Regions from separate parts of the Heyndrickxia sp. FSL K6-6286 genome, predicted to be linked through region 3. Evidence: riboswitches for the same ligand, from Rfam matches in the RefSeq annotation. Region 3 holds a riboswitch; each other region holds the start of a gene.

Region 1 (8,298 bases), 500 kb from region 3:
CCACTTGGGTCACCAAATAGACCAAAATCATCCTTTAATTTAATTAGACCTGCTGATTGTAATAATAATAGAGCACGTGCTTGATTTGACGGGTCGTTAGGAATCGCAATTTCTCCTCCAGTCGGGATGTCATCAGGATTCTTATATTTATCAGAAAACATTCCCATAGGTGCGATTTGTGTAGTTCCAATTGGTGTAATATCTAGGTTATGTTCTTCTTTAAATTGGTTTAGAAAAGCTATATGCTGAAAGGCATTCAGATCGATATCTCCATCGGCTAGTGCTTGATTTGGAATCGTATAATCAGAGAATTCCTTCAATTTAACTGTTATACCCTCTTTTTTTGCCTTTTCCTTAATAATATCCCACATTTGTCCGTCCGATCCTGTCACTCCAATCGTCACGACTTTACTATCTTTTCCACTAGTTTCTTTGCCACATGCAGCAAGAAGGGAAAGAGTGATTACTGCAATAATGCTTAGTAAAAATGATTTTTTCATTTATATTTCCTCTTTTCTTATGATGTTTTTATCATTGCTTTATTTTTATCTACGAAGGAAAATTCTCGCTAAGTAGTTGCCAACAAATTGAGCAATTTGTACAAGAATAATTAATAACACAACTGTCACAATCATCACTTGCGTATCAAAGCGTTGATAACCATAGGTCATCGCCAAATCTCCAAGGCCACCGCCGCCTACTGTACCTGCCATGGCTGAAAAATCAATTAATCCAACGGTGATAAAGGTAATTCCTAAAATTAGTGGACCCAAGGCTTCACGAATTAATACCCCGAAGATAATTTGTAGCTTACCTGCCCCCATGGCCTTCGCTGCTTCTATAATTCCCGGATCGATGGATACAAGATTGTTTTCGACCACACGTGCAATTCCGAAGGATGCTGCTATTGTCATCGGAAAGATAGCTGCAGCTGTTCCAATGGTTGACCCCATCACCATCCTAGTAATTGGGCTAATGGCAACGAGAAAAATAATAAATGGAATCGGTCGAATAATATTTATTAAAATATTTAAGATAGTAGATACCGTTTTATTTTCTAAAATATTGCCTTTTCGAGTGACGAAAAGGAGTAAACCAATAATCGTTCCAATGATTGTTGAAAAGATTAATGTAAAAATAACCATAGTCACTGTTTGACCCGATGCCTGCACTACTCTGGGCCAAAATGTACTCCAATCAACTTGCATGAGTTGTAACCTCCTTTATTTGTACAAATCTTTCTAAATGCTTCACTGCCTTATCAACTTCATGATCTGTCCCTTGTAATTCAACGATAAGCTGGCCAAAAAGCACTTCCTGTAACTCGCTAATATTGCCGTAAATGATATTAACATCTACTTGATAGGACTTCGCAATATCAGAAAGCAACGGTTTACTTGTCTCTTCCCCAGTAAAAACTAATCTGTATAAGCGACTTAATGGGTTAGATCGTAATTTTTCAAATAGTTTAGAAGAGATTTTGTCATTTAAAACAGAACTAATAAAATTCTTAGTTGTTTGTGTTTTTGGATTCGTGAAAATATCAAAAACCGATCCTTCCTCTATGACCCTTCCGTTTTCCATCACTGCTACTCTGTCACATATATTGCGAATGACTTGCATTTCATGGGTGATTAATAGAATGGTCACATTGTACTCTTCATTTACCTTTTTTAACAGATTCAAAATATCACTAGTAGTTTCTGGATCTAATGCAGAGGTAGCCTCATCACAGATAAGAATATCTGGGGATGTAGCAAGTGCTCTTGCAATACCTACCCGCTGTTTCTGACCACCAGACAATTGTTCAGGATAATACTTCGCCTTATCTGCTAATCCTACAAATTGTAATAGTTCTGTTACTCTACGATTAATCTCCTGTTTTGGCACTTTCGCAAGTTTTAATGGATAAGCAACATTTCCAAACACCGTTCGGGAGTTAAATAGATTAAAGGTCTGAAAGATCATTCCAATTCTTTGCCTCATCATCCTGAGTTCCTTCTCTGTAAGCGATAAATTTTCCTGATCATTGACAATCACTTTTCCAGTTGTTGGTCGTTCTAATAGATTTACCAGCCTAAGTAGGGTACTTTTCCCGGCTCCACTGAAGCCGATGACCCCAAATATTTCCCCTTTTTCAATCGACAAGGAGACATCCTGCACAGCTGCAACTTCTCTGCCTTTTGACTGGAAAACCTTACTTACACCTTCAAACTTAATCATGTTGTATTCTCCTCTCAAGAACAAAAAAACCCTTCTTCTTATCCGCACACAGATAAGAAGAAGGGTTTATATTAACCGCTCTACTTCTTATCTTTCAAGCTGATAAAACAATCAGCTTGCAGGAATTAGCACGGTATTTGCAAAATAGCAAACCCGTTGCCGAGGCTTCGCAGGGCCAGTCCCTCCACCTCTCTGGATAAGTAATAGTCATTTTATTTAATTTTTGTTCAATTAATTATGTTCAATAATATTCCGAAATATAATATAAGTCAATATCTTTTTTTATTTTTCTTAAATAATTTTTTTGAATGAAGTCTGTGGACTCGACCTAGTGGATACTTTTTAACCACTAATTTCGGCTTATCCTCACCTTAGTGCCTATCGGAACAATTTTCGAAAGGGAAAGAACATCCTTATTGTACATTCGAATACACCCATGTGAAACCAGCTTCCCAATTGAGGCAGGATTATTAGTCCCGTGTATTCCATAGTGCGGCTTCGATAATCCCATCCACATGATACCGAATGGACCTCCTGGATTTGGCTGTTTATTGATGATTGTATATACCCCTTTAGGTGTAGGGGTCAGCATCTTCCCCCCCCCGATTGGATAGGTTTTGACAACTCTTCCGGCATTCAACAATGTCAAACGGCGTTTTGCTGTTGATACATGAATTTCATATGCCACTTTCCCCACCTCCATTCATACATTATGCATACTCATGGATAATGAACCAATAGACATAAAAAAATTTAGTATGTATCAAATAGATGCAATCATTTTCAATGCCTCAAGACTCGTTTCCTTTGAACCAAAAGCTGTTCAGATAGTTTGTTGCTTTGCAAAGCCCTATTGCCGGCTTTTCTCCTAATAAAAGGTTCAGTGTTATTATGAAGTTTGTAGTTCTTATCTCGGTGTCATGAAAGGTTCTCTTATTCTTAACCTATTCTATTAGAGACAAATAACATCATGGAGGAGAATTTTTGGTAAAATATATTTAACAATCATAAGGAGCTTGATAATCATGAGCAAAAGTGATTTAGAAAAATTAACATTCGAATTAAATAAAATAAAAGAACTAAATAGTAAATTATTGGAGAATAATATTCAACCGATATTGAAAGAAAAAGTTCAGGATTTTTTAGATGCCTTTGAAGATTATTTTAGAGAAAGAGGGCTTGTTGTAAACGCAGGTCACTTGACTGTTCGCGCAGCTTTCGATTCCTTAGAGTTTACTGCTTTTTCAAAGGGCGACCCGACTATATTTATATTAAAGGATAGAGAAACGATTGCCTCCATATCTGTTAAATACAAAACACCAACACGGTCCGCATCATATCAGTTTGACACTGAAGAAGAACAGTTAAAATGGGAAATAAAAAAGGAAAACACATTATTTAGTTATCTGGAGAATCCTGAATTCTACTATACCGGTAGCGAATTCGGAAGACCATATTATGATCCTTTGGTTGTACTTGAGAGTATATTTCATGTGTAAAAGCACTCATTATCGTGCTTTTACACATCCATATACTAAATAAAACTGTTTTTGGCAGTTGCACTATCACTAATATCCGGATCAACAACAGAGGATAAGGGGAGATTCATTAAAGAAAAATCCCCATTCTGTTCTCCGAATGCCTGGTTCCGCTTATATGAAGTAAACTGGTCAATGGCTTGAACGGGGCCAGCATTAATTACAGATGAATTATCCACTGAATTAATCTTAAAGCCTAGCATATTTACAACTGTTGGTGTGAAAAAGAACATTGATAACCACTCTCAAAGCTTCTGTCATTTATATTGGCTCTTTCCTTAAACAATTTTGCAGTTTAGTAATGTTTTAGTAAATAACTATCATCTGAAGACCGCTGCGCTTTTCATTTCAAAAGAGCTACAAACTCCATTAAAATTGCTGAATCCTTTATGGGTGTAAAAGCCGGCAGTTAGGCTTTTACAAAGGCAACAAACTATAAGGCAACAGCCTTATATAAGACTATTTTTGACCGATGGTGAATCGAGAATATCTGAATCAGCTACCGCTGAAACTGGTAGTAGCATTTGAACAAAATCACCATTTTGTTCACCAATTCCTTGATTTCTCTTATATGAAACAAAAACATCTAAATATTGATTCGTTCCCATATTTAACACTGCAGAATGATCAAGGGAATTTACTTTTAAGGTTTGAAAGTTAATTGTAACTGGAGCAAATATCATCGAATCTCCCCCTTTTAGGAAGGAATAATCTAGCAAACACCATGTTTTTTATAACGAATGTTTGCTACTAAACATATCCTCAATATCATCGTCAATAGTCATACTAACTGGAGTAATATGAATGATAGAATCAGCTACATTTTGACCAAATGCTTGATTTTTCTTTGCATATACTCTCTTGCCAATCATCACTGTTGAACCGAAAGAAATTGAACTTCCATGATCCGAAGAGTTAATTTTTATATGATCTAAGTTAATGTTTGTTATTTCAAACATGAGTAATTTTCATCTATCCTCCTTCCACATCCCACTATAAAATTTATATTCCCCACAATGAAAAGAAGAACAGCTATTTGCCAATACCATAAATCACTGGATTACATGTTCGCGTTTTGAAGAATACATAACTAGATAACATAAACCCAATCCAGAGACGAAACAAATAATTCCTCCAATCGATAAAAATAAAAAGGGTAGACTAATTTTTGTAGCAACGAAAGTCCCATAAACAATCCCTAAAGGAACAACTGCTTTTGTTAAAAGAAAACGGACGGACATCACCTGACCTAAAATTGTTTCAGGGACAAGCCGCTGATATAGCGTGGTACTAAAAACATTCCAAAATGGCATGACGATTCCGGCAATTGTCTCAATCAATAAGGCGACGATGATTGCTTTTGTTAAACCTAAACCTATATAGGTACAACCACCAATAAATAAGGAGGAACTCATGACTACATATAAATATTTTTTTGGTTGCTTCAACTTCCCTACAATAAACGTCCCAATGATATAACCAAATGGAAATGCAGCAGCAAACAGACTATATTCAAAGGAGGAACCATCTAATACTTCAGATACATAGGGAAGATACATTGCTTGTGTGGCAAAAACTCCAAAACTAGTAACCGATACTAATAACCCTAATAAAAGGAGGATCTTATACTGTTGATAGATCTGGATTCCTGCCTTGAATTGTTGCATCCATGTTTGTTTGCGAGAAACTCGACTTTTTGGTTCATGAATGAAATATAAACTACTTAGAGAAAAGCTATATAAAATTATAATAAGGAGTAGACTTTTCACACTTCCTATATTCCCCATTATGAATCCAGCAATAGGTAAGGAAAGGAATCTCATCAGCTGAACGAGTCCAGATATTCTTGCATTGATTTTCACTAGATGATCACTATTGACTAACTTTGGAATTAAGGCACTTGCTGCTGAATCATAAACAACAATCGAACTGATAAATGAACAAATATATAAAATCCCTACTGAGTTTTGGTTAAGCACCCAAAAAATAAAAACGAATAAGTAAGTACATACTCTTAACCATTCTGATAGTTTCATCATCGTTATTCGTTTCCAGCGATCAATAAATGGACCAGCAAATAACTGTACAATTAACTGGCCGATTATACTTACAAGCCACAGCCCTCCCATCGCCATTTTTGAACCTGTTACATCATAAACAAGCCAAGAAATACAAAATGTTCCAAATGTACTAGCAAATGTTGAGATTATTTGACTAAGAAATAATAGTGTAATAGAATAATCTCTTTTCATTCACTTATTGTCCTCTTCTTGTAAAAATTCTAATAGCTTAGGTTTTAGCGTACTTAATGTATGATGCACCAAAGAATAAGTTGAATCTTTCATCTTAATTATTTGTGCAGACCGCAAAATCACTAAATGATGATGAACAGTCGTTTTTCCAATTCCTAAACTATCAGTTAATTCCTTTAAAGATCGATCCTTCTCATGGAGGAGTTTGATTATTTTTAATCTCTTTTCATCACCAAGAGCCTTATAAAATTGGGCTAATAATGCAACATCCGGCTCATCAGAAAGACTTGTTTGGCTCACCGGGTAATAAAAGACTTTCGTACCTTCTAAATTTGCATGAATTGTCCAGGGGCTGTAAATATAGTGTGGAATAAGCAGTACCTTACTTATATTTGTTTCCGGTTTATATTCCTCTCCTGTAGCCCATTGGACAAATTCCTCGGCGGATACTTTATTCATCATCCTTTGTTTTTCCTCAAAGTCCTTTTTCAATATTCGTTTTGTTTCTTCTTTATCTTTTTCAATAACTTCAAGGAACCACCCATTCATTAAACAAATGAGGTGACGTCTTAACTCATTTTGATCAACCTCTGAAATAAAATGAATCAGATTCGGAAAAAAAATATGCTGTCTACTAGCTAAAATCATTTCGCTAAAGGCATCTTTATCACCTTTTGAGGCAGCCTCTCGAACATGCTGTTGGGATTCTTCTAAAAATGGTAGCGCATGATAGACTAATTGTTGGTTTGATACATTTGCTAGAAATGCTAAGAAGCTTGGGAGGGAATCAAAATCCTGTGTATGTAAGAGCTGAAGAAGTATTTTCCAAGTATTATGTTCCTGGCAATATTGCAATTCTGCATCCAATGATTCTGAAAGACTATTTCTTAAATGCTCCCAATAGGATTCAGACTTCTCTAATTTCCCCTTTAATTTAGGATAAGTAATCATCGCTATCCCTAAAACACATTCATATAAAATTGAATATTTTACTTCTACCTCATAGCTTGTTCGTTTAAATGACATATCAATTACATTCAATTTGCAGCCCCCCTTTTTCTATGTATTGTAAACTTTCTGAATAAATTATTCAATATTTTTCGAACACACTGTACTATTTTTATAGAACGGAATGTCATTTTCAGTTCAAAAAAAAGCGATCAATTCTTTATTGGAGAATCAATCGCTTCTTCTACTACTATTCTAAAAGGAAAACTTCTAATCTATTAGATAAATCTTCCTTAAGCTTGTTACCTACCCGAATCTTAATTTCTTCATGAAACAATGGACCATCATAAACAAATGTATGATACTCTCCAGACTCACCCATCGGACAAATATCATATTTTTGAATATCCTCAAGAAACTGGCCATCAAGCTGTTTTCCAAGCCACTCATCGGATAATTTTTCGCGCATCACCCGAATGACGATAGCTCGGTATCCAGAATCAATAAATTTTGAAAGCTCAAGTAATGTATCCTTTTGTTGCATCCATAAAGGATACAGAGCCTCTAAACCCGTATCCTTAGCTAAAGCTTCTCCCCATTCTCGATGACCATCTAAATACAAATCCCCGAAGGCAATTCCCTTTAACTGGTAACGATCCTTTAATTGAGTTAGCTCTTTTCGAAAATCATCTGTGTATGTATCAAAAGTACAATGAATAATATGGACAGGTATTCCTAAAGACCTTCCTTGTGCCTCTATGAGTTCAATTCTCTCTCCATGTGCGAACGTTACACCGGTTTCTTTAGGAGCAGTAGTCACTAGACAACTCACTTCAAAGCCCTGATTTGTTAGTTCCTGAAGAGCAAAACAGCTATCCTTTCCACCGCTCCATGAGAGAGCAATTTTACTCTTTACTTGTCTGACATCCATTTTGTCCATCCTCCTTTGTATTACTTATTGTACCATGGAGGGCATGTACATAATTGCACCCAATATCATGTAGATGCATTCTTCTTTTTTCGATTTTTTATTATTGCTATAACTAATAAGATTAGTGGAATTAGGGTCTGAATCAGTACACCATAAAAAGGAAAAGTGAAATTATCGTAACGCTCCACTTCCGTCCTACTGGGAAGTGCCCAAAAGCTGAATTCTACTATCAGAATGCCAATTGGCCATACTAACGGCTTAACAGTGGATACATTCAACCAATTGGCAGTCACTATTGCCGTCACATAATAAAAAACTGATATTTTAACGAATGCTCCTAATATCCAAATTGCCATTATGAACGATTCAAGATTTTCAAACACTTGGCCAATACTTATATATCGTC
Region 2 (8,298 bases), 1.5 Mb from region 3:
AAGAGCAAAAGCAAAAATATTTACCACTACTTGCGACAGGTGAAAAGCTAGCTGCATATGCATTAACAGAGCCGAGCTCAGGATCGGATGCATTAGGTGCGAAAACAACGGCTAAATTAAATGAGGCTGGAACACATTACATTTTAAATGGTGAAAAACAATGGATTACAAATGCAGGGTTTGCCGATGTGTTTGTTGTTTATGCGAAGATTGATGGCGATAAATTTTCCGCATTTATTGTTGAACGTGATTATCCAGGTGTGTCTACTGGGGCAGAAGAAAAGAAGATGGGAATTAAGAGTTCCTCAACACGTACGTTAATTTTAGAGGATGCTGAAGTTCCTGTGGAGAATCTGCTTGGTGAAGTGGGAAAAGGTCATAAAATTGCTTTCAATATTTTAAATATTGGACGTTATAAATTAGGTGTGGGTACAGTTGGCGGATCAAAAAGTGCGTTTGAAATTACAGCAAAATATGCTAATCAAAGAAAACAATTCAAAACACCAATTTCTTCATTTAATTTAACGAAAGAAAAGCTTGCAACAATGGCAGCAAAAATTTACGCAGCTGAAAGTTCAGTTTATCGTACGGTTGGTCTCTTTGATGAAAGAATGAGCCATATTGATGTGAAGGATGGTCATGAAATTGCTAATTCGATTGCTGAATATGCAATTGAATGTTCATTAAATAAAGTATTTGGTTCAGAAGTTCTAGATTATGTTGTTGATGAAGGTGTTCAAATACATGGTGGATATGGATTTATGGATGAGTACGAAATTTCTCGAGCCTATCGTGACTCACGTATCAATCGTATCTTTGAAGGAACGAATGAAATCAATCGCTTAATCGTCCCTGGAACTTTGATGAAAAAAGCAATGAAGGGTGAACTTCCACTTCTTCAAAAAGTTCAAAGCTTACAAGAAGAGCTTATGATGATGATGCCTGAGGAAATTGGTGATGGACCTGTTGATCAGGAAAAATATTTAACACGTAGTGCGAAAAAAGTAGCCTTAATGGTAGCTGGTTTAGGAGCACAGAAATATGGAACAAAACTTGAACATGAACAAGAAGTCCTTGTAAATGTAGCAGATATCGTTTCATTAGCATATGCAATGGAATCAGCTGTCCTTCGTACAGAAAAAGCAATCGCAAAAGAAGGTGTAGAAAAGAGTGCACAAAAAGTCCTTTACACGCAAATTTTCTGCCAAGAAGCAATCAATGAAATTGAGCAATTGGCTAAGGAATCCATTGTAGCGATTGAAACGGGTGATACTTTACGAATGATGTTATCAGCTCTTCGAAAATTAATTCGACACACACCGATCAATGTCATTGCGAAAAAGCGTGAAGCTTCAGTAAAACTAATTGAAGCAGAAAAATATGTATTATAAAGTTTCTTTTCTCAACCTTTATTGCTAATTACGAAAAGTTTTAATTATTCATATCGGTTGAAGTGCGCTAGAAAAGTGCTACAAACCCATAAGAACCATTGAATTCTTAATTGGGTGTAAAAGAAAGCAGTTGGTTTCTTACAAAAGCAACAAACTATAGGAAAACAGCCTTTATAAAAAATAATGTTAATGTCCTTGATGATATCTACATCAAGGGCATTTCTTATGTTTATATTTTAAAGTAAGGCTCTTTTCTAGAACATTGTTGCTATTTAAGTAAAGTTTAACAAATAACTATCAGCTGAAGACCGCTACACCTTTCATTTCACTGAAGAGCTACAAACTTTATAAGAATCGCTGAATCTTTTTATTGGGTGTAAAAGACGGCAGTTAGGCTAATACAAAAGCAACAAACTATAGGAAAACAGACTAAGGTAATAACTATTTATTAGCTTTGTAATAACGCTTATCCATCAGAAAAATTTTGAAAGTGGTAAGAGGAAAATAATCTTTGAATTTGTAAGATTGAACAGGTAAAATAGATATAGTGTTAAAATAGCTAATAATCCCATAATTTAAGGTGGTGATTAAGAAATGACATTAACATTTTATTGGTACCCTAAATGTGGGACATGTCGCAAAGCAAAGAAATGGTTAGAGGAACATCAAATCTCCTTTAACGAAGTACATATTGTAGATAATCCTCCTTCTCGTGAGGAATTAGAAAAGCTTTACAAAAAAAGCGACTTAGAGTTAAAGAAATTTTTTAATACGAGTGGTCAAAAATATCGTGAACTAGGGCTAAAAGATCGCATCCCAACGGCTAGTGAAGACGAACTATTGGATCTGCTCGCATCAGATGGGATGTTAATTAAACGTCCTCTATTAACTGATGGAGATAAAGTAACCGTTGGATTTAAAGAAGAAATGTATAAGAATACATGGGCTTAAGCTAGTATTCTTGCTAACAAAAGTGTTTTATGTAAATATTAATTTGATAAATCTTTGGAGGGATCTTTGAATGAGTTTACCTAAAGAATTACGTTATTCTGAAGAACATGAGTGGGTAAAGAAAGAGGGAGAAAGCCTACGTATCGGTATCACAGATTTCGCACAATCTGAATTAGGTGATATTGTATTTGTTGAACTTCCTGAAGTTGGAGATGAAGTAACAGCGAATGAACCATTTGGTAGTGTTGAGTCAGTTAAGACAGTTTCTGAATTATATGCACCTGTAAGTGGTAAAGTAGTTGCTGTGAATGAAGAATTAAGCGATAGTCCAGAATTTGTTAATGAATCACCATATGAAAAAGCATGGATGATTGTTGTTGAACCATCTAATATTGGTGAATTAGATGATCTTATGACTGCTGAAGCATATGAAGAAATGATTAACGAAGACTAATAAATAGATAAAAAACTAGGGTTGTTTCCGAGTAACTTGGGACAACCTCATTTTTTTATTTATACCTTTATCAATCTTAATTTTTTCTTGAAAAATTATAGCCAAGTATTATAAAGGCTATATTATAAATATAGAAATTCACAAGAGGACGATCATAATGAAAGAATGGACAAAGGAAGAGATTACAGAAAATACAAGGAAGATCAAGCAACTAGCATTATACTTTTATACACCTTTATGCGGGACATGTCAGGTAGCGGGGAGAATGCTCGATATTGTGGAAAATTTAGTACCACAGTTTGAATTTAGAAAAGCTGATTTAAATTATATGCCAGAAATGGCTGAGAAGTATTCAATTGAGAGTGTCCCCTGTTTATTAGTATTTCAAGAGGGAATTTGTTTGGAAAAAATATATGCTTTTCAATCGGTTACTCATTTGTATGAGCTTTTAAAACAAATAAATAAAGATGATTAAAACATTTCTGAATAGACCATTTACTTTTTCTCCTCACGCGATTATGATTATTTAGGGTATCGAAATAATCGGGTGGGGGATTTTTTTTATGAAATGGGCAAATAGGTGGAAACAGCAATGGGGAGGTTATAACTCGAATATAAGAAATGCCATTTATGGAAACGTTTTTACGCAAATTGGTTTGGGTGTTTTTATGGTCATTTACAACTTCTATATTCGTGAACTCGGTTTCCCAGATCAGATGAATGGGCAGGTCATCTCAATGACATCCCTGGCAACAGCCATTATTCTGATTCCAGCAGGAATATTAAGTGATAGACTGGGAAGGAAAAGAGTTATAATATATGGATTAATTTTTACAGGAGTTACATTATTTCTTCGAAGTATTATTGAGCCAAGAACACTTCTCCTTATGGCAGCTTTTTTAACTGGTTTAACCCAAGCATTTATACAAGTTTCATCCGTTCCTTTATTGGCTGAAAACTCTACAGCTGAACAACGTGTCAAACTGTTTTCACTACATTTTGGATTGATGACAGCTGCTAATGTGATTGGAAATATATTTGGGGGAGTACTTTCTGACTTACTTGAATGGATCTATAGTCCGATTATTAGTATTCGGATTACTTTAATAATTGGCGCAGTTATATTTTTGATCGGAATATTGCCAATAATGAGACTGAAGGAAATGAAAACAGATGTAAACAACGATAAAAATAATAATAAGCGCTTCATTTCATTCAAAGAACAAAAGGAAAGTCTTAAATTAATCATCTTTTTTGCCATTGCACAATTATTAATCGGTTTTGGTGCAGGACTTGTAATCCCTTATTTAAATTTATACTTTGCTGATCGATTTAATGCTTCAAATACAACGATTGGATTTATTATTTCGATGGGGCAGGCAGCAACCGCCATCGCTATGTTTATTGGTCCATTTGTAGTAAGTAAAGTAGGGGAGGTTAAGGCAGTTGTCTTTTTGCAATTGGCTTCTCTCCCATTTTTATTATTAACGGGATTTACTCATAGTTTATTACTTGCAGCAATTGGGTTTTTATTCAGGCAGGCTTTAATGAATGCAGGAAATCCAATTCAAATGTCATTAATGATGTCTAAAGTTGATAATTCAGTGAAGGGTCTTGCAAACTCTGTCAATCAAATGGTATTTAATTTAGGATGGGCGTTGATGGGGCCAGTTTCAATGGGAATTGTTTCACGAAATGGTTCTTATAATGGCTACGCCATTGTTTTTTCAATCACATGTTTTTTATATTTAGTGGGGTCGATCTACTTTTTTATTGTCTTTAAATCTTTTGGAAGCAAAAAAGATCATCCTCCTATTTCAAAAGTAGTATAAATACTTATGACAAATTTCTTGGGAAATAAATAGATAATGATTTTATTCGACAAGAATTTTTTATGTATTTTATATCTTGAAAAAATTGTAGAACGATAGATAGAGGATTTTCTATTCAAAAAATGAATAAGTGTATAAAAGATAAACGAGAAATGGGTGATCTTTGTGGATTCATTTTTTGAAAGACTGATTCAAGAGTTGGATAATCGAAAACATTTGAATGCCTTATTTCCAAACCGTCCTATTATGATAAAATTTGTTTGCGATAAAGAGGAATGGGGATTGTATATTTCTAAAAATAGCTGTTCTATAATGAAAAAAGATATAGGCGAATCGAATTTAGAAATACATGCCTCCAAACCAATACTATGTCATCTTTTAAATGGTCATATTCGCTTAAGTCAATTAGTGAAAAATAACGAACTTACATTATATGGCTCCTATCGCTTATCACTTTTACTTGAATCGATTTTATGGCTAAGTAAAGACTATCAGATTGCATGAATGGAGAACTATATTTCTTGTGATTTTTTGTTGACAGTCATTAACCATCATGATAGAATGACTTTTGTACTAAATTAAGTCTTTGATATTGAAAGTTTAATAACGGGATTTTTTGTTTGAAAGATTAACAATTACATATATATGTGCTCTTATCAAGAGAGGTGGAGGGATGTGCCCTATGAAGCCCGGCAACCGTCAGATATCTGAAATGGTGCCAATTCACACAAAGTTTTTAACTTTGGAAGATGAGAGGAAGGTTTCATAATTATTCATGCCTTTCTGTCATTTTGCAGAAAGGCATTTTATTTTGCCCAGATTATTGGAATACTAGGCGTCATATACAAGTGAGGTGGACAGCATGATAACCGTTCAAAAAGTAAAAAAAATATTTTCTACAAAAAATGGAGAAGTTACAGCAGTTAATGACATTAACATTGATATAAATAAAGGTGAAATTTTTGGTGTTATTGGCTATTCAGGTGCCGGGAAAAGTACGTTAATCCGTATGTTAAATGGTCTAGAAATTCCAACCTCGGGTAAGATTCATGTAGCTGGGAAGGAAATTTCAAGTATAAAGGGTGCAGAGCTAAGAAAAGCAAGACAAGGCATTGGAATGATATTTCAGCATTTTAATCTTCTTTGGTCACGTACTGTTAGGGAAAATATTTCTTTTCCTCTTGAAATCGCGGGTGTATCAAAACAGCAGCGTAGAAAAAAAGTAGACGAATTAATTAAGCTTGTTGGATTAGATGGAAGGGAAGAAGCATACCCTTCACAGCTTAGTGGTGGACAAAAGCAACGTGTAGGTATTGCCCGTGCTTTAGCAAATGACCCTCAAGTACTTTTATGTGATGAGGCGACTTCTGCATTGGACCCACAGACTACAGATTCTATTTTGGATCTATTAGTGGATATTAATAAAAGACTTGGATTAACGATTGTGCTAATTACCCATGAAATGCATGTGATTAGGAAAATTTGCCATCGAGTTGCTGTTATGGAAAATGGTCAGGTTGTTGAGATGGGAAGCGTACTTGATGTGTTTAGAAAACCTCAAGAGAAAATAACAAAACGTTTCGTTAGACAACTCACAGAACCTGAAGATACCCATGAAACAGTACAACAACTATTAAATATGTATTCAAGTGGACGATTAGTGAAGATTACTTTTATTGGAGGTTCTGCTGAACAACCGATTATAACTGATCTTATTAGGAATTATTCTCTTTCTGTAAATATTATTCAGGGCAACATCTCACAAACACAGAATGGATCATATGGGACATTGTTCATTCATGTAGATGGTGAGGAAGAAGAAATAAATAAGGGATTAACTTATTTACAAAAACAACAGGAGATTGAGCTAGAGGTGATGAAGGCAGATGCTTGAGAAATACTTTCCAAACGTAGATTGGGTTTCTATGTGGGATGCCACTAAAGAAACTATATATATGTCATTCTGGTCCGTGATTGCAACATTTGTAATCGGAATATTATTAGGTTTGTTATTGTTTTTTACAGCGAAAGGAAGTTTATGGGAAAACCGTGCAATAAACACAATTATCTCAGCAATTGTTAATGTTTTTCGTTCGATTCCTTTCATTATATTAATTGTTCTTTTAATTCCATTTACTAAAACAATTGTCGGTTCCATAATTGGGCCAGAAGCAGCTTTACCTGCATTGATTATAGGTGCGGCACCTTTTTATGCAAGATTAGTGGAGATTGGTCTAAGAGAAGTCGATAAAGGCGTTATTGAAGCAGCGAGGGCTATGGGTGCCAAGATGAGTACCATTATATTTAAAGTATTATTACCAGAATCAATGCCGGCCATTGTTTCAGGTATAACTGTTACATCCATTGCTATTGTAGGGTATACCGCAATGGCAGGTGCAATTGGTGCCGGCGGATTAGGAAATCTAGCCTATTTAGATGGTTTCCAAAGAAATCGTACAGATGTTACTTTTGTAGCTACAATTATAATTTTAATTATCGTTTTCATCATCCAGATGATTGGAGATTTAATTACAAGAAAAATAGATAAGCGATAACTTCATATTAAAGAGGAGGAAATACAAATGAAAAAATGGTTAGGTATACTTTTTGCAGCATTGCTTGTGTTTGGATTAGCGGCCTGTGGTTCTTCAGATGAAAAATCAAAAGGCGATGGTAAAGAAACAACTTTAGTAGTAGGAGCTTCAAATACTCCGCATGCAGTGATTTTGGAACAAGCAAAGCCTATTTTGAAGAAAAAGGGCATCAATCTTAAAATTGAGAAGTTCACAGATTATGTTTTACCGAATAAAGCATTAGATGGAAAAGATTTAGATGCTAACTATTTTCAACATATTCCTTATTTAGAAAAACAAATCAAAGAATTTGGATATGACTTTGTAAATGCAGGTGGCATTCATATTGAACCGATGGGGATTTATTCAAAAAAATATAAATCTCTAGATGAACTTCCGGATGGTGCTAAAATATTAATGAGTAATTCTGTCGCTGATCACGGTCGTATTCTAACATTGTTTGAAGAAAAAGGCTTAATTAAGCTTAAAGATGGTGTAAATAAGGATGAGGCAACGATTAAAGATATTGCTGAAAATCCAAAAAAATTAAAATTTGATTATGAATATGATCCAGCCTTCTTAACTACAGCATATAATAATGGAGAGGGAGATGCAGTTGTTATCAACTCCAACTTTGCTATTGATGTAGGTATGAATCCGAAAAAAGATTCTATCGCCATTGAAGGAGACGACTCACCATATGTAAATGTGATCGCTGTACGTAAAGGTGATGAAAACAAAAAATCAATTAAAACATTAGTTGAAGTTTTACATTCTAAAGAAATCCAAGATTTTATTAAAAAAGAGTGGAAAGGGTCAGTTGTTCCAGTCTCAGGTAAATAATATAGTAAAAAGCTTCGGAATTTTTTTCCGGAGCTTTTATTATTGGCAAATCAGTTTCAAAAATATTTGGTGCGAAAAAGAGTCATATCGTGCGAATCATATTTAATTTCGTGCAAATCACAATTGTTTTTGTGCGAATCAGGGGACAAGAATAGAATTCGTGCAAATCAAGATGGATTTCGTGCGAATCAAGAAAATTTTGAGCGAAATGCCCCCTCTTTTGTGCGAATCTAAAAAGTTCATTCCTGTTTCCT
Region 3 (8,298 bases):
GGTCCAAATAACAATGATTTCTTATTGTCGATATATCGTGTGTCAAGATGTGGAACAGACATTGGAGGTGCGCCAACCTTCGCTTTACCATATACCTTTGCATGATGCTGTTCAACAATTTCAGGATTATTACAAACCATAAATAAGCCACTGACCGGGAAGCCTCCGATATGCTTAGATTCGGGAATTCCGGTTTTTTGTAATAATGGTAGACTTCCGCCTCCACCGCCGATAAAGACAAATTTAGCTGTATGGTATTCAGTACTACCGCTTTCAATATTGTGTACTTTCACTTCCCATAAGCCTTCGTTTGTACGTTTAATATCTTTTACCGTGTGCTTATAGTTAATCTCAACGTCTAGACTCTTTAAATGGTCAAATAACATGCGTGTTAAAGCACCAAAGTTAACATCTGTTCCAGAGTCAATTTTGGTTGCTGCTATTGGTTCATTATCGGTACGACCTTCCATAATAAGTGGAATCCATTCCTTTAGTTTATCCGGATCATCAGAGAATTCCATTCCTTGAAACAACGGATTATTTGAAAGCGCTTCAAAACGCTTTTTCAAAAACGTTACATTTTTTTCCCCTTGGACTAGACTCATATGAGGAATTGGCATGATAAAGTCTTGTGGATTATGAATCAGTTCACGGTTTACAAGATAAGACCAAAACTGTCTTGAAAGCTGAAACTGCTCATTGATTTTAATCGCTTTCGTAATATCGATAGATCCATCAGCTTTTTCAGTTGTATAATTAAGCTCACACAGTGCAGAATGCCCTGTACCCGCATTATTCCATTCGTTAGAGCTTTCTTCCCCTGGATTTGCTAGTTTCTCAAATACTTTAATTTCCCATTGCGGTGCTAATTCTTTCAGTAATGATCCCAAAGTCGCGCTCATGACTCCGGCACCAATTAAGATAACGTCTGTTTTAGTTTGTCTGTTACTCATTTTTATCGTCCCTTATACCGTTAGATTTGCAAAAAAGGATGTAGACGCTCCTTCTTCGGCGTAACAAGCAAGCCAAGGCGCGACCTGATCACACACACCTTTTCTGTATCAATTCATTCCTAATTATAGTATATCACTATTATTTATAGATTTAAATATCACTATTGTATGAGAGTGATAAGATATCTAAAATTACGTAAAAAATGGAGAAACAATCCACATCATTTAACCTGTTTTTGGCTCCATTTATCGGAATGGTTCTAGTCATAATCGATCGTCGACTCCAAAAAATTATATTAATATAAATAAACAAAACCACTCATCACAACTAAAATGTTCTTTACTATATGACCTCTCTTTGATTATGAATATGATAATTTTGCAGGAGTCCACTAATAGTTCTTTCCTTTTCTTCTTGAATAAACTGATTATTTGTATACCGAGATAACGTTTCCCTCAATAAAAGCCCCTTCCCATATGATGAATATGAGTTCCATCATACTTATTCGCACCGGAAAATTGACATTCTCTGAATATACAGGTAAATTGATAATTAATAATTAAATTTGTCACTTTCTTATTTAGAGAGATGGAGGGACTGGCCCTGAGATATCTCAGCAACAGACATTTTTGTACTGTGCTAATTCCAGTAGCGTTTTGCTTGAAGATAAGAAGAGTAATTATCCATGATTTTAATCTCTTCTTTTTTAAGAAGGGTTTTTTTGTACCCTGAAAAAGCTAAGAAAAAAACTAATTTAACTTTAGAGGGGTTGTCCAATTTGATTAATACAATTAAGAAAGCACCATTTAGAGCAGACCATGTTGGGAGCTTCTTGCGTCCACAAGCACTTAAAGATGCCAGGGCTCAATATAAGAATGGCCAAATAACGAAGGAAGCATTACGTGCATTAGAAGACATTGAGATTGCTAGAATTGTTGAAAAGCAAAAAGAAGTAGGACTAACGGCAGTGACAGATGGTGAATTCAGAAGAAGATGGTGGCACTTAGATTTTATCAGAGCTATTGAGGGGATTCGTGTTTATGAAATAGACATCACTGGTGCATTTAATGGAGCGATGAATAAGGCAGAAGCATATACAGTTGATTCGAAATTAAGTTTCCCTAAGGATCATCCTTTTTTAGAAGACTTCACGTATTTGAAAAGCATTGCCGGTGATCATATTGCGAAAATTACAATTCCAGGCCCTAATATGATTTTCTACTCGGGTGTAGTTGGAAGTGAACCATATTTAAATAATCCTTCATATCCTTCATTTGATGAGGTAGCTAACGATATTATTAAAGTGTATCAAGATGCCATTCAAACATTTTATGATGCAGGTTGCCGCTATTTACAATTAGATGATACAAGCTGGGGAGCATTGTTCAGTGATGCTTTCCGAGATAAAATAAAATCACAAGGATTCGATCCGGATGAGCTTGTGAAAAAATTTGCTGATATTACTGTAGAAGCTGTAGCCAACAAACCCGAGGATATGGCAATTACCCTGCATATTTGTCGTGGAAATTTCAAATCTTCCTGGCTGTATCAAGGTGGATATGAACCCATTGCAAAAGAGTTATTTTCACGTGTTAATGTAGATGCCTTCTTCTTAGAATATGATAATGAACGATCTGGAGATTTTACACCATTACGATTCATTAAAGATCAACATGTGGTATTGGGACTCATCACATCTAAAACTCCTGAACTCGAAGATAAAGATGAAATTATAGGACGGATTAAAGAAGCAACAAAATATGTGAATATTAATCAACTTTGTTTGAGTCCGCAATGTGGATTTGCTTCTACTGAAGAAGGAAATATCCTAACAGAAGAAGAACAATGGAGTAAATTACGCCATGTAGTACGTATCGCAAAAGAGGTCTGGGGACAATAGTTTCACTTACATAAGATAAACCGGGCAAAAAATGCCCGGTCCTTTTATTACTCATCAGAGCTTCTCCATCAAGGCTAGCTAGGAAAGAAATTAATTTTACAAAAGAGGTTATTAAAAAAAACCGGCTAAATATGATTGAATCGAATTAGGTAGTAGTTGGAAGAATAATCCTTTATATTTAATATCAAAGAAGCAAGCAACACATTAAAGCATTATAAATAATAAAATAAATATCTTATTCTTTTTTGATATTGATTTCAATAAATCCCCTCCACTAAGTACGTTAAACCTGCACTAGGCTTCTTACCTTCCGAGATAAGACTGTTAATTTTTTCAATTAATTCAGGTAGTTCTCCCATTGTTTTTATTGTAAAATCTGCCCCGCTTTGTAAAAAAGTTTGTTCTGTTCTAGAGATGGCCTTCTCTTGATCTACCTCGGATAAGGCATCATATTCAGATAAACTTAGCCCCATTTCGGAACTACCTATTATGACGCCGACTGACCAAACGCCAGCATTAACCGCCTCTTTTATGTCTGAGGTCGTATCTCCAACTTTTACTACCTTCCAGGATGCTGATAATTTCAATGCTTCAATGTTTCGATAAATCATATAAGGATAAGGTCTTCCCAGAGAATTGGTACCATCAGGAGTGATATAAAAATCTGGACTATACCCTTTTTTGTGTGCATTAGGTACAACAACATCCATCATGGATTGTGTGTAACCTGTTGTTGAACCGATTTTCAATCCTTGGCTTCTTAAAGTTTGAACGGCCTCAATCACCTCAGGAATGAGATCTGTATACTCAGCTAAGGATGACATGAGTGCAGGCTCGAATTCAGCATATAATTTCTCTACATCTTGTTCATTAAACTCTCTGCCAAATCTCTCCTTCCATAAATGAGAGATTCTAGGCATCGACAGCATGGCACGAATGTGGTCAATCTTAAGCAATCCCATCGGTGCTCTTGCTTCCTCCATTGTCACATCAACACCTGCATGTTTAAAAATATCAATAAATACATTTACTGGTGCAAAGCAGCCGAAATCCACCGTTGTTCCTGCCCAATCCAAAATTACTCCTTCAATTTTATTCACTTTACCATCACTCCCATATATTCTTCAATAATTTCACACAATGCTAGGATATCTTCTTCATAAATTTCACCAATATTCCCAATGCGGAAGGTATCTATATCGGTTAGTTTTCCTGGATAGAGGACAAAGCCTCTCTCCTTTGTATAGGAATAGAATTCTTCAAAGTTGAATTTCTCATTTGGGAAAAGAAAGGTTGTAATAATCGGCGATTGTTTATCATCTGTAATATAGGCATGAATTCCTATCTTGGCAAGTCTCTCTCTTAACATACGATTATTAGTTTGATACCGGGCAAATCTTGCTGGAATGCCGCCTTCTTCTATTAATTCATCAATTGCTTTAGAAAAGGCAGCCACTACATGTGTTGGTGAGGTGTAGCGCCATTTTCCATCCTTCTCCATTTCTACCCATTGATCATATAAATCTAATGATAGACTTTGAGAGTTCCCCTTACATGCTAGTAGTTTCTCACGTTTAGCAATAACAAAGCCAAAGCCAGGTACACCTTGAATACATTTATTTGCGCTGCTGATTAAATAGTCAATTCCTAGAACAGGTACATTGATTTCTAGACCGCCAAAGCTGCTCATTGCATCAATAATTAAGGTTTTTCCAAACTCCTTCGACAGTTTTGAAACCATTTCAATTGGATTTAAGATTCCTGTCGTTGTCTCACAATGAACCATGATTATATGTGTAATTTCTTGATCTTCCTCTAAAATAGCCTTTATTTCCATTTCAATTGGGTACTCATTGTATTGTACACGATACTCCTTAAAGTTAAGGCCGATGTACATTGCCATTTTTATCATTCGTTCACCATATGCACCGTTCGTGATGATTAAAGCTTTATCTTCATTTGCAATGGCTGTATGCATGACGGATTCAACTGCGAACGTACCGCTCCCTTGCATAAGCACAACCGTATATTCATCCTCAGCAGCAACTGCCAATTCAAGAAGCTGCGCCCTAATTTTTTGCGTAATGGATTTATAATCATTGTCCCACGTGCAACGGTCAAATAGCATTTCCTCTTTAACCGTGCTTGTAGTGGTTAAAGGACCTGGTGTTATTAGTTTATAATTGTACATGTCCATCTCTCCCTATTTTTTTACTTCGCTGAATTGAAAAACTCTTGATGCTGCTTTAATAGTTCAACAGTTAATGGTTTTTCAAATTTCTTTGTGTGGGCAGGTTTATGTATATCACTAATTGTTTCTCCTTCGTAAAGGGCAACTGGATAATTGTTGATTAACTCTTTTCTGCCTTCCTTAACAATGACCTCTGCCATTTTCATCGCTAAATCTGTTGTTTTATCATCCTTTTTCACCACAGCAATAGATTCAGTCAGTGAGAAATTTCCTTCAGATGGATCAATATAATCAATTGGTGCCCCTTGTTCTTTTGCAATTACTGCTTGGTGACGAAGTCCAAAACCCGCAGCCACTTCCCCAGCCTGAACTTTCTTAATAGGACCTGATCCAGAACTTTCAAGATGTGGACCAACATTTGTTACTAGATCGTGAAGAATAGCTTTTCCTTTCTTCTCTCCATATTGATTGATAATAGCTTGGACTAATAACCAGGCTGTAGAAGAGTCCATAATATTTGGGATCGATACTAATCCTTTAAACTCCGGCTTTGTTAAGTCCTTTATAGAAGTCGGCATTGGTAGACCCTTTTCTTTGATGACCTCGGTATTGACAAATATAGAACCGGTATTAGCTAGAATCGGTGTATAGTAGGATGGATATGTTTCTAATGCATTCGCTGTGAATGTTAAATCTGTAAACATTTTGTGCTTTTCTTGAGCACTTTGGATAAAATAAGAACTCATTGTGACTAAATTAGCATCTATTTTATCTCCCTCAGCGGTTAGCTTTCCTCCTAATTCAGATGTACCCAAAGATTGAACGACATATTTCCCCTCATAGCCCGCATCTTTTAATGACTTTTCCATCGCTGCAACTGCTTCTTCATCCCCATTCGTTAAAATAACTACTTTCTTTGCTTTATTTGCCTTTACTGCATTTGAATTATTATTACAGCCAACTAATGTAAGTACTAAACTAAAAGCAATAAGACACAGTAACATTCCCTTAATCGTTTTAAACATCATTTATCCCTCACTTTTATCAAAAGTTTCAATTCCCATTAATTGATGGTCGTTTTTGAATATAATCACAAAGTAATTTAACGATTAAATTAGTACCAAAAATGAGTATCGATAATACAAAGATTTCATTGAATTTAGCAAAGTGCTGCAATTCTTTAATTTTGCTCGCTACTACTGAAGTTTCAGCGGTAACTAAGAAGATAATTCCACTAATCGTTACCATCGCATTAATGAAATAGTAGCTAAACATTTCAAATATTGTTGATACTGAGTTTGGCAAAAGAACGCGTCGAACCGTCTTTAGCCAGCTATCTCCCAATAATTCTCCCGTTGTTTCCCAAGTCGGATTCATTTTAGCTAGGGTATTTTTAGCCATTAAATAAGGCGTCGTAAAATAGTGGACCAATGTACATAGCACAATAATGGTGATCGTTCCTTTTAAACTGCTATTATTAAAAAGAAGTAAATACGATAAACCTAATACCATACCTGGTACCGTATTAGTAATGATTGAAATTGTGTCCATTAATCTTTTTCCTTTAAGCGGTGTACGTACATTTACTAGCGCCGCACTATAGGCAACAAACGTACCAACTACTCCCGTTAATAATGCTATTACTATTGAATTTTTATAAACATTGACTAAATCACTTGATTGAAACACATCAATGAAATGGCTCAATGTAAATGTTAGATTATAAGGATAGCTGTTTACTAACGGTGCAACGAACATTACGGCAAAAATGGCAACCATTCCTATTAAAATGACAGAAGAGATTACACTAAAGGAAATATCTCTTGGTTTATTTTGAATCATTTCAATCTCTGTAAATTTGTCATAGTGAAAATTAAATTTTTCAAGATAATTTAAAAGAAAAACAGCAAATACAGCAGGGATTAACATGATTACCGCAATTGCAGCACCACTATTGAAATCTGGTATGGAACCAAGCATCACCTGATATAGCTGAGTTGCTACCACATCAAACGTTCCCCCAACCGAAGCAGGGATTCCAAAATCGGTAAAGCTCAAGATAAAGGAAAGGACGAAAGCACCAGCTAAGGTTCCCCACAAAGGGCGAATAATCGTGTTCATAAAACTTCTCAATGTTCCATCACCCATTAGCTTAGAAACAATGATAAATTTCTTATCAATATACTTAAAGGAATTATTAATAAGAAGAAAGGCTGATGGTAATGTATAAATGACATAACCTATTAATAAGCCGTTAAATCCATAAATATCGAATATTTTTCGTCCAAAAAGCTTTGTAATTAATCCTTGATTTCCAAAAGAATACATAATCGCAAATCCATAGGTGATGGTCGGAAGCAGCATTGGAATAAGCATCCCCGTTATAATTACTCCCTTTACGGGCTGATAAATCCTCGTACAATTGATGGTATAGGCTAAGATAAATGCTAAAATAGTAGAGATAATAGCCGTAATACTAGAAATTAATAGACTATTCCCTATGGACTTCATTAGTTCCTTATTAGATAGGATCGAGTGATAATTCGCGACATCGAATCCATTACCTGTTTCAAATGATCGAACAAATAAAGTGGCCAAAGGCCATACTAGAAAGACTGCAAATAAACATACTATGATGGTAAAAATAATCCGCATTTCTGGTTTTCCATTAGGCATATTTTTCACCAAATAAGTGATAAATATTTTGTCGCTTAATTTGTAATTGCTTGAGAATAAATTCTTTCACAAAACCATTACTTGGTTGATTAATAATTTCATATGGGGTCCCAAACTGCGAAATATTTCCCTGATTTATGATCAAAATTTTATCTGACAAGGTTAGGGCTTCCTCCGGGTCATGGGTGACAAGAATGGTTGTAAGCTTAAACTCCTTTGCAATTGACTTAATCCGCTCCTTAATTGATTCCTTAATGACCCCATCCAATGCACTTAAAGGTTCATCTAACAATAATATTTTCGGTTTTGTTACTAATGTTCTTGCGAGTGCAACCCTTTGTTTCTGACCACCTGATAATTCTCCTATTTTTTTGGTTAAATGGGGGGTTAGCTCTAGGAATTCGATATACTCCTTTATCTCTTTCTCTGACACTAATCCTTTCTTATTTCTTACTCCATATACAATATTTTCATAAGCATTTATATGGGGAAAAAGTGCGTAATCCTGGAAGACAATATTAAAACCTCGTTCCTTCATCGATACATTACTCAAATCCACATCGTTAAACATGATTTT

The links. Region 3 has a riboswitch for S-adenosylmethionine ahead of MHI39_RS26035 (5-methyltetrahydropteroyltriglutamate--homocysteine S-methyltransferase). Riboswitches for the same ligand answer to the same signal wherever they lie in the genome.
Region 1: another riboswitch for S-adenosylmethionine. It lies ahead of MHI39_RS02395 (methionine ABC transporter ATP-binding protein); the one in region 3 lies ahead of MHI39_RS26035 (5-methyltetrahydropteroyltriglutamate--homocysteine S-methyltransferase).
Region 2: another riboswitch for S-adenosylmethionine. It lies ahead of MHI39_RS06925 (methionine ABC transporter ATP-binding protein); the one in region 3 lies ahead of MHI39_RS26035 (5-methyltetrahydropteroyltriglutamate--homocysteine S-methyltransferase).

What each region holds. Positions count from the first base shown of each region.
Region 1 is NZ_CP152029.1:432,099-440,396, reverse strand. It holds gene MHI39_RS02405 (MetQ/NlpA family ABC transporter substrate-binding protein) at 1-500, opposite strand, end outside; gene MHI39_RS02400 (methionine ABC transporter permease) at 546-1,208, opposite strand; gene MHI39_RS02395 (methionine ABC transporter ATP-binding protein) at 1,198-2,223, opposite strand; SAM riboswitch class I at 2,308-2,426, opposite strand; gene MHI39_RS02390 (L,D-transpeptidase) at 2,573-2,911, opposite strand; gene MHI39_RS02385 (hypothetical protein) at 3,249-3,722, shown strand; gene MHI39_RS02380 (spore germination protein) at 3,758-3,994, opposite strand; gene MHI39_RS02375 (hypothetical protein) at 4,211-4,444, opposite strand; gene MHI39_RS02370 (hypothetical protein) at 4,493-4,720, opposite strand; gene MHI39_RS02365 (MFS transporter) at 4,814-6,013, opposite strand; gene MHI39_RS02360 (metalloregulator ArsR/SmtB family transcription factor) at 6,014-7,054, opposite strand; gene MHI39_RS02355 (diphthine--ammonia ligase) at 7,212-7,892, opposite strand; gene MHI39_RS02350 (endospore germination permease) at 7,958-8,298, opposite strand, start outside.
Region 2 is NZ_CP152029.1:1,406,641-1,414,938, forward strand. It holds gene MHI39_RS06895 (acyl-CoA dehydrogenase family protein) at 1-1,391, shown strand, start outside; gene MHI39_RS06900 (arsenate reductase family protein) at 1,986-2,342, shown strand; gene gcvH (glycine cleavage system protein GcvH) at 2,413-2,796, shown strand; gene MHI39_RS06910 (thioredoxin family protein) at 2,954-3,271, shown strand; gene MHI39_RS06915 (MFS transporter) at 3,360-4,628, shown strand; gene MHI39_RS06920 (hypothetical protein) at 4,794-5,132, shown strand; SAM riboswitch class I at 5,279-5,384, shown strand; gene MHI39_RS06925 (methionine ABC transporter ATP-binding protein) at 5,491-6,522, shown strand; gene MHI39_RS06930 (methionine ABC transporter permease) at 6,515-7,183, shown strand; gene MHI39_RS06935 (MetQ/NlpA family ABC transporter substrate-binding protein) at 7,211-8,044, shown strand.
Region 3 is NZ_CP152029.1:5,211,364-5,219,661, forward strand. It holds gene MHI39_RS26030 (malate:quinone oxidoreductase) at 1-953, opposite strand, end outside; SAM riboswitch class I at 1,528-1,627, shown strand; gene MHI39_RS26035 (5-methyltetrahydropteroyltriglutamate--homocysteine S-methyltransferase) at 1,736-2,854, shown strand; gene phnX (phosphonoacetaldehyde hydrolase) at 3,112-3,954, opposite strand; gene phnW (2-aminoethylphosphonate--pyruvate transaminase) at 3,951-5,045, opposite strand; gene MHI39_RS26050 (extracellular solute-binding protein) at 5,066-6,070, opposite strand; gene MHI39_RS26055 (ABC transporter permease subunit) at 6,099-7,721, opposite strand; gene MHI39_RS26060 (ABC transporter ATP-binding protein) at 7,714-8,298, opposite strand, start outside.